3 regions of the Paenibacillus mucilaginosus 3016 genome follow, and region 2 is predicted to be linked to each of the others. Evidence: riboswitches for the same ligand, from Rfam matches in the RefSeq annotation. Region 2 holds a riboswitch; each other region holds the start of a gene.
The links. A riboswitch is a leader RNA that binds a small molecule or an ion and turns the genes downstream of it on or off. The one in region 2 is predicted to bind cyclic di-AMP.
Positions count from the first base shown of each region.

Region 1: linked by a shared signal. The riboswitch ahead of PM3016_RS28475 (C40 family peptidase) and the one ahead of PM3016_RS35060 (3D domain-containing protein) in region 2 are both predicted to bind cyclic di-AMP.
Region 3: linked by a shared signal. The riboswitch ahead of PM3016_RS05935 (TrkH family potassium uptake protein) and the one ahead of PM3016_RS35060 (3D domain-containing protein) in region 2 are both predicted to bind cyclic di-AMP.

Region 1 is NC_016935.1:6,897,391-6,901,563, forward strand. Features, by position in the region: gene PM3016_RS28465 (ROK family protein) at 1-598, opposite strand, end outside; gene PM3016_RS28470 (hypothetical protein) at 829-1,419, shown strand; gene PM3016_RS28475 (C40 family peptidase) at 1,637-2,461, opposite strand; cyclic di-AMP (ydaO/yuaA leader) riboswitch at 2,530-2,671, opposite strand; gene PM3016_RS28480 (transglycosylase domain-containing protein) at 2,855-4,173, opposite strand, start outside.
Region 2 is NC_016935.1:8,375,552-8,379,724, reverse strand. Features, by position in the region: gene PM3016_RS35065 (TatD family hydrolase) at 1-637, shown strand, start outside; cyclic di-AMP (ydaO/yuaA leader) riboswitch at 862-1,083, shown strand; gene PM3016_RS35060 (3D domain-containing protein) at 1,454-2,593, shown strand; gene rnmV (ribonuclease M5) at 2,694-3,251, shown strand; gene rsmA (16S rRNA (adenine(1518)-N(6)/adenine(1519)-N(6))-dimethyltransferase RsmA) at 3,244-4,161, shown strand.
Region 3 is NC_016935.1:1,299,193-1,303,365, forward strand. Features, by position in the region: gene PM3016_RS05930 (CPBP family intramembrane glutamic endopeptidase) at 1-1,586, opposite strand, end outside; cyclic di-AMP (ydaO/yuaA leader) riboswitch at 1,819-1,963, shown strand; gene PM3016_RS05935 (TrkH family potassium uptake protein) at 2,038-3,390, shown strand; gene PM3016_RS05940 (potassium channel family protein) at 3,405-4,067, shown strand; gene PM3016_RS05945 (cation:proton antiporter) at 4,136-4,173, shown strand, end outside.

The sequences.
Region 1 (4,173 bases), 1.5 Mb from region 2:
CCTCCGTGAACGTCCTGACCATGCCTGTGGCGGAGACATACCTGCCAAGACAGCCCGAGCTGCCGCAGCGGCACGGACGGCCCTCCCGGACCATGTTCATATGGCCGATCTCCCCGGCTGATGAAGTTTGGCCGTACAGCACTCTTCCGTCAGCCAAGATGCCCGAACCCAGCCCCGTCCCAAGTGTCAGCAGGACGATGTTCCTGCGGCCGACCCCAGCCCCGTGCAGCCATTCCCCGTAGAGATTGAGCCGGACATCATTATCGATAAATACCGGAAACGGGAACTCGCGCTGCATCTCCTTCACCACATGGATGTTCTCCCAATGCGGGAAATTCGGTGAAAAGATGGATATTCCCTCTCTCGGATCTAGCAGGCCCGGAATCCCCATTCCCATGCACAGCACCGAGTGCCGATCGATCCCCGACTCCAGCAGCATCGTTTTAATGATGATTTTGATTTTACCCAGCACATGAGCCGGTCCCAACCCGGCGTCTGTAGAATCACTTCGTTCGAGAATCGGTTCGAACTCCGAAGTAAAAACAGCCGATTTGATATTCGTCCCGCCCAAGTCGATCCCGATGATATATTTATCCATCCCGGTGTTCCCCCTCATCCCTTATCCCTGCACAGGTAGTGTACTTGATAGGCCCTGTGCCATTAATGGAATTATGGGTTGAGAACATGGAAATTTGTTAGATTGGATTACAATCGTTCGATTGGAAACAGGAATAGACCTTTTTCGGCAAAAAACGAAACCTAAGGAATGATTTGGGAGTATATTGGTACATACTCCCAAGCTGCTGCTGAAGAAAGGAAGTGCGCATCATGGAATCCCTTGCCACCGGATTCAAATTCATACTGCGCGGCATTGCGTTTCTGTTTTATTTTCCAGTCCACCTGTTCGTTAGTCTGCTCCGGTTCGTCTGGAAGAGGGTGCTGGCTCCGCCGCTGGCCCGGACCTGGAGACATATCGTCGTGCCGGCAACGGTCTTTATCGAAAACTATGTGCTGTCCCCGTTATGGCGGTATGCCCTGCTTTACCCGGCCCGGTGGATCTACGTGGAGCTGCTTGCCCCCTTCCTCCGTTTCATGTGGGATCGTGTACTGGTGCCGTTCCTCATCTTCCTGTGGGCCGGCATCGTGTTTCCGGTCTTCTACTTTATCGTTCATTATGTTCTTAAGTTCGTCTGGATCGTTGTCCTTGCCCCGCTGTACCGGCATGTCCTGATTCCTGTGCTGTTGTTCAGTGAAAAGGCGGCCAAATGGCTGTTCCGGGGAATCACCTGGCTTTGGATGCACGCCGTCTATCTCCCGGCCCGCCGGGTAGGGACTCGGCTTCTGCTTCCGCCAATCCGCTGGGTGCACACTGAATTGATCGTACCGGTGATTTGCTGGTTCCGCGTTTTATTTACATAGGTTCCAGTCCGTGGGGACCAATTACATAGCCTTACATAAAAAAAGATGAGCAGCTGCCGCGCAGTCTGCTCATTTTTCAGCTGCAGCCGAAATCTTTGCTTGATGATCCGGGGAATTTCACAAGCCCCTGCTGACAAAAAAGGACCCGCCTGCGGCGAGTCCTCTCCTGGTGTCCAGGCAAATGAAATTATAGATATAAGTGCTTCAACCAATGAAACTACACGCGCTTCGCTCCCACGTACCTTTTGCCCCAATAGCCCGTGGTGATGCTGGCTACGGAGACGCCCGAGGAGCTCGCTGCGGAAATAAACTGACCGTTGCCCACATAGATGCCTACATGCGATACTCGTCCGCTCTCTGCAAAGAAGACCAGATCGCCTGTCTGCAGGTCTGTCACTGCCGTGCCGGCCGATTGGTACATCTCGAGCGAGGTGCGCGGAAGCTGGGTGCCGAACTGTGCAAAGACGTAGCTTACATATCCGGAGCAGTCAAAGCCGCCGGGCGAGCTGCCGCCCCACACATAAGGCGTGCCCAAATATTTGTAGGCCGTTTGGATGATGGACGATTGCAGAGACTGCGTTTGCTGCGCCGGCTGTGCCTGGCTTTGGGCCGCTATCTGCGGCTTGTACCAGGCCGGGGCATGATACTGGCCGTCCTGGTTAATGATGGCGATGCGGTTAGCGGCATCCCACTGGATGCGGTAGCCGAAAGTTTCGGAGACGAAACGCAGAGGCAGGTACACGCTGCCGTTCAAGAATTGGACCGGCGATTCGAGCCGGACGGATTTGCCGTCCACTTCAGCCTTACTGCTGCCCGTCTGGAGGGCAATCGTTTGTTTGTTGTTCGTAAGGGTGACTTTGACGATCTCCCCATCTTTTTCCCACCCGATCTGATAACCGAGCTTCTCCGTCAGCGCACGCAGCGGAATCTGCATCTGGTTGGCGTCATCGATGAATGGCTGGGCCTCCGGGAAGGGGACGAGCGAGTCGTTAATTTGAACTTTGACATTGGCGGCCGCTTCGGCCGTCTGGGCATGAAGCATCCCCAGCACGCCTGCAGCTGAAAAAGCGCACGACAAAACAAGCTTGCGGTAAAAAACTACGATTCAACCTGAATTCCTCCTGCGGCCTCCGAGGTTAGTTGACGGATTCGGAAGAGGCTGCTCCCTAGTTCGATAAGACGAACATTCACCCCAAGTAAAGAATCCCCCGTACCAGATCTTTTGCTGAACTGGATTCGGCCTGTTTTTTTTATAAGACTAGCACAGCCTTTTTGCGATGATCAAACCATGAAACAGGGTTTTTCCTAATATCTTCCTTATATCGGCAAGTGTTTTGATTTCCGCCACAACTTTTACAAAAAATTCAAAAATTGAAATAGACCGCCTGCTCGAAGCTGGCGATCTATCTAACAGCTGAGATGGAACAAAAATCCGCTACGGTGTCGCGCCCGTGCCGGTACCTGCCGCCGTGCCTGCGGCTGCCTCCGGCGCCGGCGCATCCGCTTCGTCACCGCCCGGCTGCGTGCTGCTGCCGGCTCCGGTACCGCCGCCGGCCGTCTGCGGCGGCGGCTCGCTTCCGGCGGTGCTGCCGCTGCCGGCTGGAGGCGCGGTGCCCTCCGCCGTGCCGCCGCCCGTCCCGGCAGCCGGCCCGGCCTCGCCGGCGCCCGTGCCGTCGGCGCCCGTGCCGTCGGCGCCTGCACCCGCGGCCGTGTCCCCGCCGGCCGGAGGCGAAGCGCCCCCGGCTGCCGCCCCCTCCTTGGCAGCGGCAGTCCCTTCCGCCCCCGGCTGGCCGCCGGCCGGCTCCTTCGCCGCACCGCCTGCGGCCGCCGGCCGGGCTTCGCCTTTGGCCCCCGCCGCCTCAGGCGTCTGGGCCTGCGCACCGGCCGCAGCCGCAGCCGCGGCCTCCTGCGGCGCGGGAGCCGCTGCCGGAGCCGCCGGCGTCCCGGCGGCCTTGGCCGTCCCGCTCTCCCCGGTCCGCTCGGCATACTTCGGCGCGTTCTCGCCGTTAATCCGCTTGCGGCCTCCGGCGTAGGCGCGGTACTTTTCCGGCCTGGAGAAAGCCGTCACCGGAACATCCTTCAGCGCTCGGCTCACGACCTCCTTGAACAAGGATGCCGGATATTTGCCCCCCGTCGTGGTCAGGTAGTGGTCCTTGTTCGTCTTCTCGTAGCCGAGCCACACAGCCGCCACGAGCTCCGGCGTATAGCCGACGAACCAGGCATCCTTGGACCCGTCGATCTGGTTGCCCCAGCGGTCCTTGAATTCCGGCGTATCCGGCAGTTGGGTCGTCCCTGTCTTGCCGGCCACCGGCCTGTCCATCCTCGCACTGCGCCCGGTCCCTTCCGTGACGACCTTCTCGAGCATCTTCGTCATCGTGTAAGCCGCCCCCGGCTCCAGCATCGGCTCGAGCACCGGCTGCGTTTCCCGGCCGACCAGGTTGCCCTGGGCATCCGTGATCTTGCGGATCGCATACGCCTTAGCCAGATTGCCGTTGTTGGCAAACATGGTATAAGCCTGCGCCATCTGCAGCGGGGAGGTTCCTTTACTCATCCCGCCCAGCGCAATCCCGAGCGTACGGTCCGCTTCCTGCAGCGGCAGTCCGGCCTTCCGGCCGAACTCGAGCCCCTGGTCGATCCCGATCTCCTTCAGCAGGGCGACGGCCGGAATATTGTACGATTCGACCAGCGCCTCCTCCAGCGTAACCCAGCCGTGGAACTGCTTGCGGTAGTTCATCGGGGTATACCCGCCTCCAA
Region 2 (4,173 bases):
AAGCTCCATTGCACTGGCAGAGCAGTACGACTGGATTTATTCCACCGTAGGCTGGCATCCGGTCGATGCCAAAGACATGACGCCGGAGGATCTGGAGTGGATCGAGTCGCTGTGCAGCCATCCGAAGGTGGTGGCGATCGGGGAGATCGGGCTCGACTACTATTGGGACACGTCTCCGAAGGATGTCCAGGACCGGGTGTTCCGTGAGCAGATCCGCCTGGCGCGCAAAATGGGGATGCCGATCGTCATCCATAACCGCGACGCGCATCATGATGTGGTGCAGACGCTCCGCGAGGAGAAGGCTTCCGAGGTGGGCGGCATCATGCACTGCTTCTCGGGCAGCTGGGAGACGGCGAAGATGTGCCTGGACATGAATTTCTATATTTCCTTCGGAGGTCCCGTGACCTTCAAGAACGCAAGGCAGCCCAAGGAGGTGCTGGAGAAGGTGCCGCTCGACCGGCTGCTGATCGAAACGGATGCGCCTTATCTCGCTCCGCATCCATACCGCGGAAAGCGCAACGAGTCCTCTTATGTACGTCTGGTGGCCGAGACGGCGGCCGAGATCAAAGGGCTTTCTCTGGAAGAAATAGCGGAGATTACGAGCCGGAATGCTGCCGCTCTTTTCGGTTTCAAGTAGGTTTTTAGCCCGGAGAGGACAGCCTATTTTTATTCACAAACGAGATAATCGGAGAAATAATGGGGTAATCGTGCGTCAGGCCAAGAGAAAGAGGGATTTGGATTCAGGTTTGAATTAAAAAAGTGAAAATCGGCCGGAAACCGTCCTTTTTTTCAAAGTTTGGCTACTTTACAACTTCCTGCTTCGCATCGTAAACTCAATATTAACTTCATACGATTACCAAATTTCCAACATCGCTGAGTTTCCGAAAGGGAAACGGGGGAACCGCATCGCGGTCGTCGGGTCAAGAGGCACCGGCGCCGGGATGTTTTTTAAGGGGTGAATCCTTGGCCGCAATGCTACACAAAAGCGCAGAAGTGACGCTTTTGATACATTGTGTCTCGGGTAGGGCTGCTCTCAAGCCCGAATCCGTCAGCTAACCTCGTAAGCGTTATGAGAGAGGTAACACATTGTCGTGAGCTATTATTTCATTTTGCCCAAAATGAAAAAGTCACGGGAAGGTTCCTCTTCTCCGCTGACTTTTTTTGCATGGTCAAAAAAGGGGAGCCCCTTGCGGCTCTGCCCGCGGCCTGTCAAAAAAAGCATGGGCGGAACCGTCCGTTCGGACGGCGCCTGATATCCGGGGTTCTCCCGTAAGGAGACTAGGATTCGTAGCCAAATCATAACCTTGAAGGAGGTGGACGCAGAAAGGCAAGTCCGGTTCTGATGGCTGAAACAGCAAACGTTGGTAATGGGGTTTACAAATTTACCATAGTCGCGTCAGATGGAAATCATGCATAACACTCGGGTGGCGAGGCTTTAAGGAGGACCGAACAAGTGGGCGTTGTGAATCACGAACAAACCCATGTAAGACGATCATCCAGCATGTCCTTCGCATTGCGATGGAAGCATGAAAACTTGCGTATGATATCGATCATTGCACTCATTTCATTCGCTATGACTTTCATGTTCTTAATGATGTTGTACGGTACGACGACCAAACGCGTATCGCTTGTTGTAGACGGCGTCGAGCAGACGTTCCAGACCCGGCAGGGGGATCTACAGCGCATACTGGATGAGCAAGGCATCGCTGTCGGCGAATATGACCGATTGTCGCATTCGCTTGGCGCAAAGGTGAAGTCAGGAGATCGGATTACGATTGAGAAGGCAAAGCCGGTGCAGTTGACAGCAGACGGAGAGACATCAACCGTTTATACCACAGGGAAGACGGTGAAGGGCGCACTGGCGGATTTACATATAGAGCTGGGCGAACTAGACAAGGTAACTCCCGCGCTGGATGCGGAGATCACAGATGGCACGGGGATCCAGGTGGTCCGCGTGAAGAAAGAACTCGAAGAAGTCAAAGAACCGATCGCATTTGAGACCGTGAAACAAAACGAACCGCAGCTGCTGAAAGGCAAGGAACAAGTGATTCAGGAGGGGCAGGAAGGTGTCCTGCTCAAGAAGAAAGAGAAAGTATTCGAAGATGGCAAGCTCGTGAGCGAGCAGGTCGTAGACCAGCAGGTACAGTCACAAAGTGTACAAAAGATCGTTGCCGTCGGGACGAAGAATCCGGTTGTGGTGCTGTCATCGACAACACCCAATATGGACGAAGTCACCAAGAACGGTATTACATTCGGATATAAGCAGGTTCTTAACAATGTCAAAATGACCGCTTATACGGCTGGCGTTGCTTCTACGGGAAAGAGCAGCAGTCATCCGGCATACGGTCTGACATCTTCGGGTACGAGAGTAATGGAAGGTCGCACCATTGCAGTGGATCCCAAGGTCATTCCGATTGGCTGGTGGGTATATATCGAGGGGCTCGGCTTCCGCCGTGCGGAAGATACCGGCGGCGCGGTGAAGGGCAACCACATCGACGTTTATTTCGAGAGCAGAGATTATGCAATCCGCTTCGGTTCCAAACGCGGTTACACGGTATACGTCATCGGTCCGAAAAAGCCAACGGCCGATTAAGGGCATGCAATGTGGGTAGACTCATTATATAGAACGGATAAAGAAGAGGCATGTTCCTCTTCTTTTTCTCTTTTCTGGCGAAAGAAGGACCGGATCGGTTATGATTAAGGAAATCATCGTAGTGGAAGGCAAGGACGACACCGTGGCGATCAAGCGGGCGGTGGAAGCGGAGACGATCGAAACCGGCGGCTCCGCCATCAATAAAGAGACGATCCGCCGCATCCGTCTCGCCCAGGAGCGCAGAGGCGTGATCGTATTCACAGATCCCGATCACGCGGGTGAGCGGATCCGCAAGATCATCACCCGGGAAGTGCCGGGGTGCAAGCATGCGTTCCTGACACAGGAAGCGGCAACCAGCAAGGGAGACATCGGTGTGGAGAACGCTTCGCCTGAGGCGATCCGCCAGGCGCTGGCCGCTGTGCGTACGGACGGCGGAACCTCGGAATCCGAGGTCACGATGGAGGATCTGATGGAAGCGGGTCTCATCGTGCATCCGCAGGCTGCAGCGCGCAGGCTCGCCATGGGCAACCGCCTTGGCATCGGCTACTGCAACGGCAAGCAGTTCTACAACCGCTGCCGGATGTTCTGTATTTCCCGGGAAGAATTCGAAGAAGCCCGGCGCGAGCTGGACGCAACGGAGGGACAAGCTCATGAATGACCAACACGTAACGGTGCCCGCAGGGGCTGAAGATATCGCTTCACCGAAGCGGACCAATGATCTGCTCAAGCGCCATGGCTTCAAGCTGAAGAAGAGCCTTGGGCAGAACTTTCTGATCGACACGAATGTCCTGAACAAGATCGTGGGAGCTGCAGAGCTTGATAAGACCAAGGGGGCTCTCGAGATCGGGCCGGGCATCGGCGCGCTCACGCAGCAGCTGGCTAAAGCCGCCGGCAGGGTGACTGCCGTTGAGATCGACCAGCGGCTGCTCCCTCTGCTGAAGGAAACGCTCGCTCCCTATCCGCATGCCTCCGTGATCCATGGGGACGTGCTTCAGGTCTCCCTGAACGACCTGTTCAAGGAGCACTTCTCGGAATGCTCCGGTGTCAGCGTAGTGGCCAATCTGCCGTATTACGTCACCACGCCGATCATCATGAAGCTGCTCGAGGAGAAACTGCCGCTGGAGAACATCGTCGTTATGATCCAGAAGGAAGTCGCCGAGCGCATGGCGGCGGGGCCGGGCGGCAAGGAGTACGGTTCGCTCAGCATCGCCGTGCAGTACTACTGCGAACCGGAGATCGTGGCCATCGTGCCGCATACGGTGTTCATTCCTCAGCCGAACGTGGATTCCGCCGTCATCAAGCTGAAGGTCCGTCAGCAGCCGCCTGTGGATGTTGAGGATGAGGACTTCTTCTTCGACGTCATCCAAGCCAGCTTCACGCAGCGGCGCAAGACGATTTATAACAACCTCTCCGCCAAGTATTTCACCAAAGAGAACAAGGGTGAGCTGGAGGGGCTCCTGCGCGAAGCGGGAATCGAACCGTCACGCCGGGGCGAGACCCTGTCGATGCAGGAGTACGCCGAGCTGTCGAAACGCCTCAAGGCTTATCTGAAGAAGCCGGGCCAATAAGCTGCCCCCTGC
Region 3 (4,173 bases), 1.7 Mb from region 2:
AGCAGCCAGCCTGCCAGAGCAGGTACGAGCAGGTATCCCGCTCCGATGGCGGTGTTCACGCTGCTGCCGGTGATCATCAGCGACAGGCCCATCAGGATGGAATCCATCGCCGCATGGGCGAAGATCGCCGTCAGGAAGCCGTAGCGCAGGAACACATAGCCGAAGATGAGGCCGATGACGGTCACTTCGATGAGCCGGGTGTACACCGGGTAGATCGGATACTGGGTGTGGCTCATCGCCCAGACGATGCTCGGCAGCAGGACGGCCAGGAAGCGGCTGCGCGTGACCGCCAGCACCAGGGCGATGCCGAGCAGGCGGTATACGGCCTCCTCCGAGATGGAGGCGGCCCAGGCCATCAGCGGGAAGATGCCGGGGACCCGCATGTTGTAGACGGAGTCGGCCGGGTCGCTCACGGCCCACACATCGAACAGCTCGGCGGCGGCGAAGAACATGACCTGCTGCAGGCCGAGCACGAACAGGCAGAAGAGGTACCCGCGGACCATGGCCGTACGGACGCTGTCCCCGAAGGAGACATCACTCCAGACCGGCCAGGGGTTCAGCCCTCTCCGCAGCCACAGCTGCCTGCCGGCCAGCAGGGACAGGTAAGTCGACACGGCCATGAACAGCACGAAGATGTTGACGAACCAGAGGTAGAAGACAGCCTGGGGTTCGGACGGTCCGCTGCCGTGCTCGGTACGGAAGGCCGGAAGCATGTTGAAGTTGTTGAGCACGTAGACTCCGGCGAAGATCAGGGTCAGGATCAGCCCGCGGCCGAACCGGATGTCGCGGCGCCCGCGGATGACCAGGATGAAGGCGGTCAGGGTCATCACGGTGGACAGGCCCATCGAAATCCAGGTCATCAGGGAGGCCCTGTCATCCTGGGCGTTCTTCCAGGCGGTGAAGGTGTCAGGAACAGGAAACTCGGGACGGAACAAGGTGATCCGGCCCCGGGTTTCTTTGACGTGCAGTTCGAGGGGCGCGGAGCCGATGGAGTCCTCCTTGCTCCGGTAGATCCGGAGCGTATTGGGACCGGTCGCATCCGAGCCGCCCGAAACCAGTGCAAACGTATCGGGGGCATATCCTTGGTCGGCCATGGTTTTTCGGATCACCGCCTCGGCATCCGGAGCGGGTTCCGAGAAGACGCCTTCACTGCGGGCTGTGGCCGAACGGCCGGTTTCCCAGCCGATGATGCGCCGGTTCGTATAGTTCACCTGGATGTAATGCGTCAGTCCGGTGCCGGGCTCGCCGATTTCGACCTCATAGAACTCCAGAGGCAGCTTCTCCCCGAAGCGTTTCTGATAGTCGTCGTACAGCCGCTCTTTTTGCAGGTACCCGCTGCGCTCCTTGACGGCCTGATAGATGACGATAGTTTCAGGCTCCGCGGCCGTCAGGCCCAGATGTTCCCGGGCAAAGCCCAGCGCCGCGCCTGCAGCCTGTTCCTTCGTAACGGAGGGAACGCCCTCGGTCACCTCCTCCATGCGTTCGGCATCTTCCATATAGGGGCTGAGCAGGTTCACGCCAAAATAGAGTAGGCATCCGATGACGGCCAGCAGCAGAAGGGACGGCTCCTTGAATCGCTTGGACATGGTCAGCTCCTTCTTGGACAGGAATGGATGAGGTATATTATATTCTTCTAAATTAGCATACATGCTTCTGCGAAATCCAATGATTTCAAGAGCATGCGTTGGAAAACAGGTGATTGGGAGAGCGTCAATAGGTAGATAACGCTTACAAACAGCCTTTCCAGGGGATTATCGTGACTTTTAGGTGAATTAGGGCTTTGTGCTGCGGGGGAAAGAGGATTATAATTCAAATCAATTGAATAACAAGCCGAATTTCTTAATGAAAACGGGGGAACCATGAGTTTAGGGGTGAATTCATCCAAGCCGCATATGGCTGGATGATAGGGTGCCTGTACATCCGAATCCGTCAGCTAACCTCGTAGGCTTTGTTACAGGAACCTATTTTTTGGCATTGGGTTTCCAGTGTCTTTTTTTTGTGCAAAAATCCTGATTTAAGAACCGAGGTGTTCGTTATTTGAAGCCAGCCGCCAAGAAATTCGAGCTGAAGCCGCCGCAAATTCTGGTACTCGGATTCGCAGCCATCATTCTGATCGGCTCTATTCTCCTGTCGCTGCCTGTGGCCTCAGCCAGCGGTCAGCCGACGCCGTTCCTCGATGCGCTGTTTACCGCGACCTCAGCTACCTGTGTAACGGGGCTGGTCGTAGTCGATACGGGTACCCATTGGTCCGTTTTCGGGCAAATCGTCATCATTCTGCTGATCCAGGTCGGTGGACTGGGCTTCATGACCATGGCGACGCTCTTCGCCTTTGTGCTGAAGAAGCGGATCTCGCTGAAGGAGCGGCTGATTCTTCAGGAGGCCATGAATCAGGGCTCGATGGAAGGGATCGTCCGGCTGATCCGCAAGGTGATCCGGTATTCGCTTACGATCGAGGCGATCGCCGCTGTCATTTTCTCGATCCGCTGGTCCTTTGACTTGGGGGTGTCACGGGGGATCTATTATGGGATTTTTCATGCGATTTCCTTCTTTAATAATGCAGGCTTCGATCTGTTCGGATCGGTGACGGGCAAATTCAGTTCCCTCACAGCCTATGCGGACGACTGGGTGATTAACCTGGTTTCGATGATGTTAATTATTCTTGGGGGTCTCGGGTTTGTCGTGATCTCCGATTTGATTGAATTCAAGACAGTGAAGAAGCTGTCTCTGCACTCTAAGGTCGTGCTGAGCGCTACCGGTATACTGATCGGCGTAGGCACGATTGTCATCTTCGTGTTCGAACTGACGAACATGAAGACGCTGGGCCCGCTGAGCTGGTCCGGCAAGTTCCTCGCCTCCCTGTTCCAATCAGTGTCTCCGAGGACGGCGGGAGCCAATTCGGTCGATATCGCGGGGCTGCGGCAGGCGACGCAGTTTTTCATCATCATCCTGATGTTCATCGGCGCTTCGCCGGGGTCCACCGGAGGCGGGATCAAAACGACTACCTTCACCACCCTGGTGGGAGCCATTGTCGCGATGATCCGCGGCAAGGAGGACATTGTGCTCTTCCATTACAGGCTCGGCAAGGACCGCATTCTCAAAGCCATCACGCTCACGATGATCGCGCTGTTCCTGGTGATCTTCGTAACGATGCTTCTCAGCACCACCGAGGATCATTCTTTCCTCATGATCTTGTTTGAAGTGACTTCCGCCTTCGGTACGGTGGGTCTCTCGATGGGGCTGACGCCGGATCTGACGGAGTTCGGCAAAGTGATGATCGCCCTGACGATGTTCGCCGGACGTCTCGGCCCGCTGACCCTTGCATATGCGCTCGGACCTAAGGCTGAGAAGGAGCTGTACCGTTACCCGGAAGGTAAAATTACGATTGGATAGGGGAACAACAACACATGAAACGCAGCCAATACGCTGTCATCGGACTGGGCCGCTTCGGCTCCTCCGTAGCAATGGAACTCATGAAGCTTGGCTATGAGGTGCTCGGCATCGATAAGGATGAGGAGTCTGTCGAGGAGATGGCTGACAAGCTGACCCATGTCGTCGTAGCCGACGCTACCGATGAAGAGGTGCTCCGGTCGCTGGGGATCCGCAACTTCGATTGTGTCGTCGTGTCGATCGGGGATGACATCCAGTCAAGCATTCTCACGGCCATTCTGCTAAAGGATATCGGTGTGGGCAATGTCGTGGCCAAGGCGCTATCGGAGCTCCATGGCAAAGTATTGAGCAAGATTGGTGTGGACCGGGTCATCTATCCGGAACGCGATATGGGCATCCGGGTGGCGCACCAGCTCGTCTCGCCGAATCTGCTCGATTATATCGAGCTTTCGAAGGAGTATACCATTGCCGAGCTGGCGGTGCCGCGATGTCTGTCCGGCCGCTCGCTGAAAGAGCTCGATACGCGGGCGCGTTATGGCTGCAGTGTGGTGGCGATTAACAAGAAGGACGGCGTGATCATCGCGCCGACGGCAACGGATACGGTGGAAGAGAAGGATATTATGGTCATCATCGGAACGAACCAGCAGATCGAGACCTTCGAGAATGCGGTCATCCGTTAATGGCTTCTTCCTAATGGGACCCCTTATGGACCGTACCGATCAATTACTAAACTGATGGGATGAGGAAGATGGAACAAGGCGTTTCATTGGAACACGTGCTGTACCT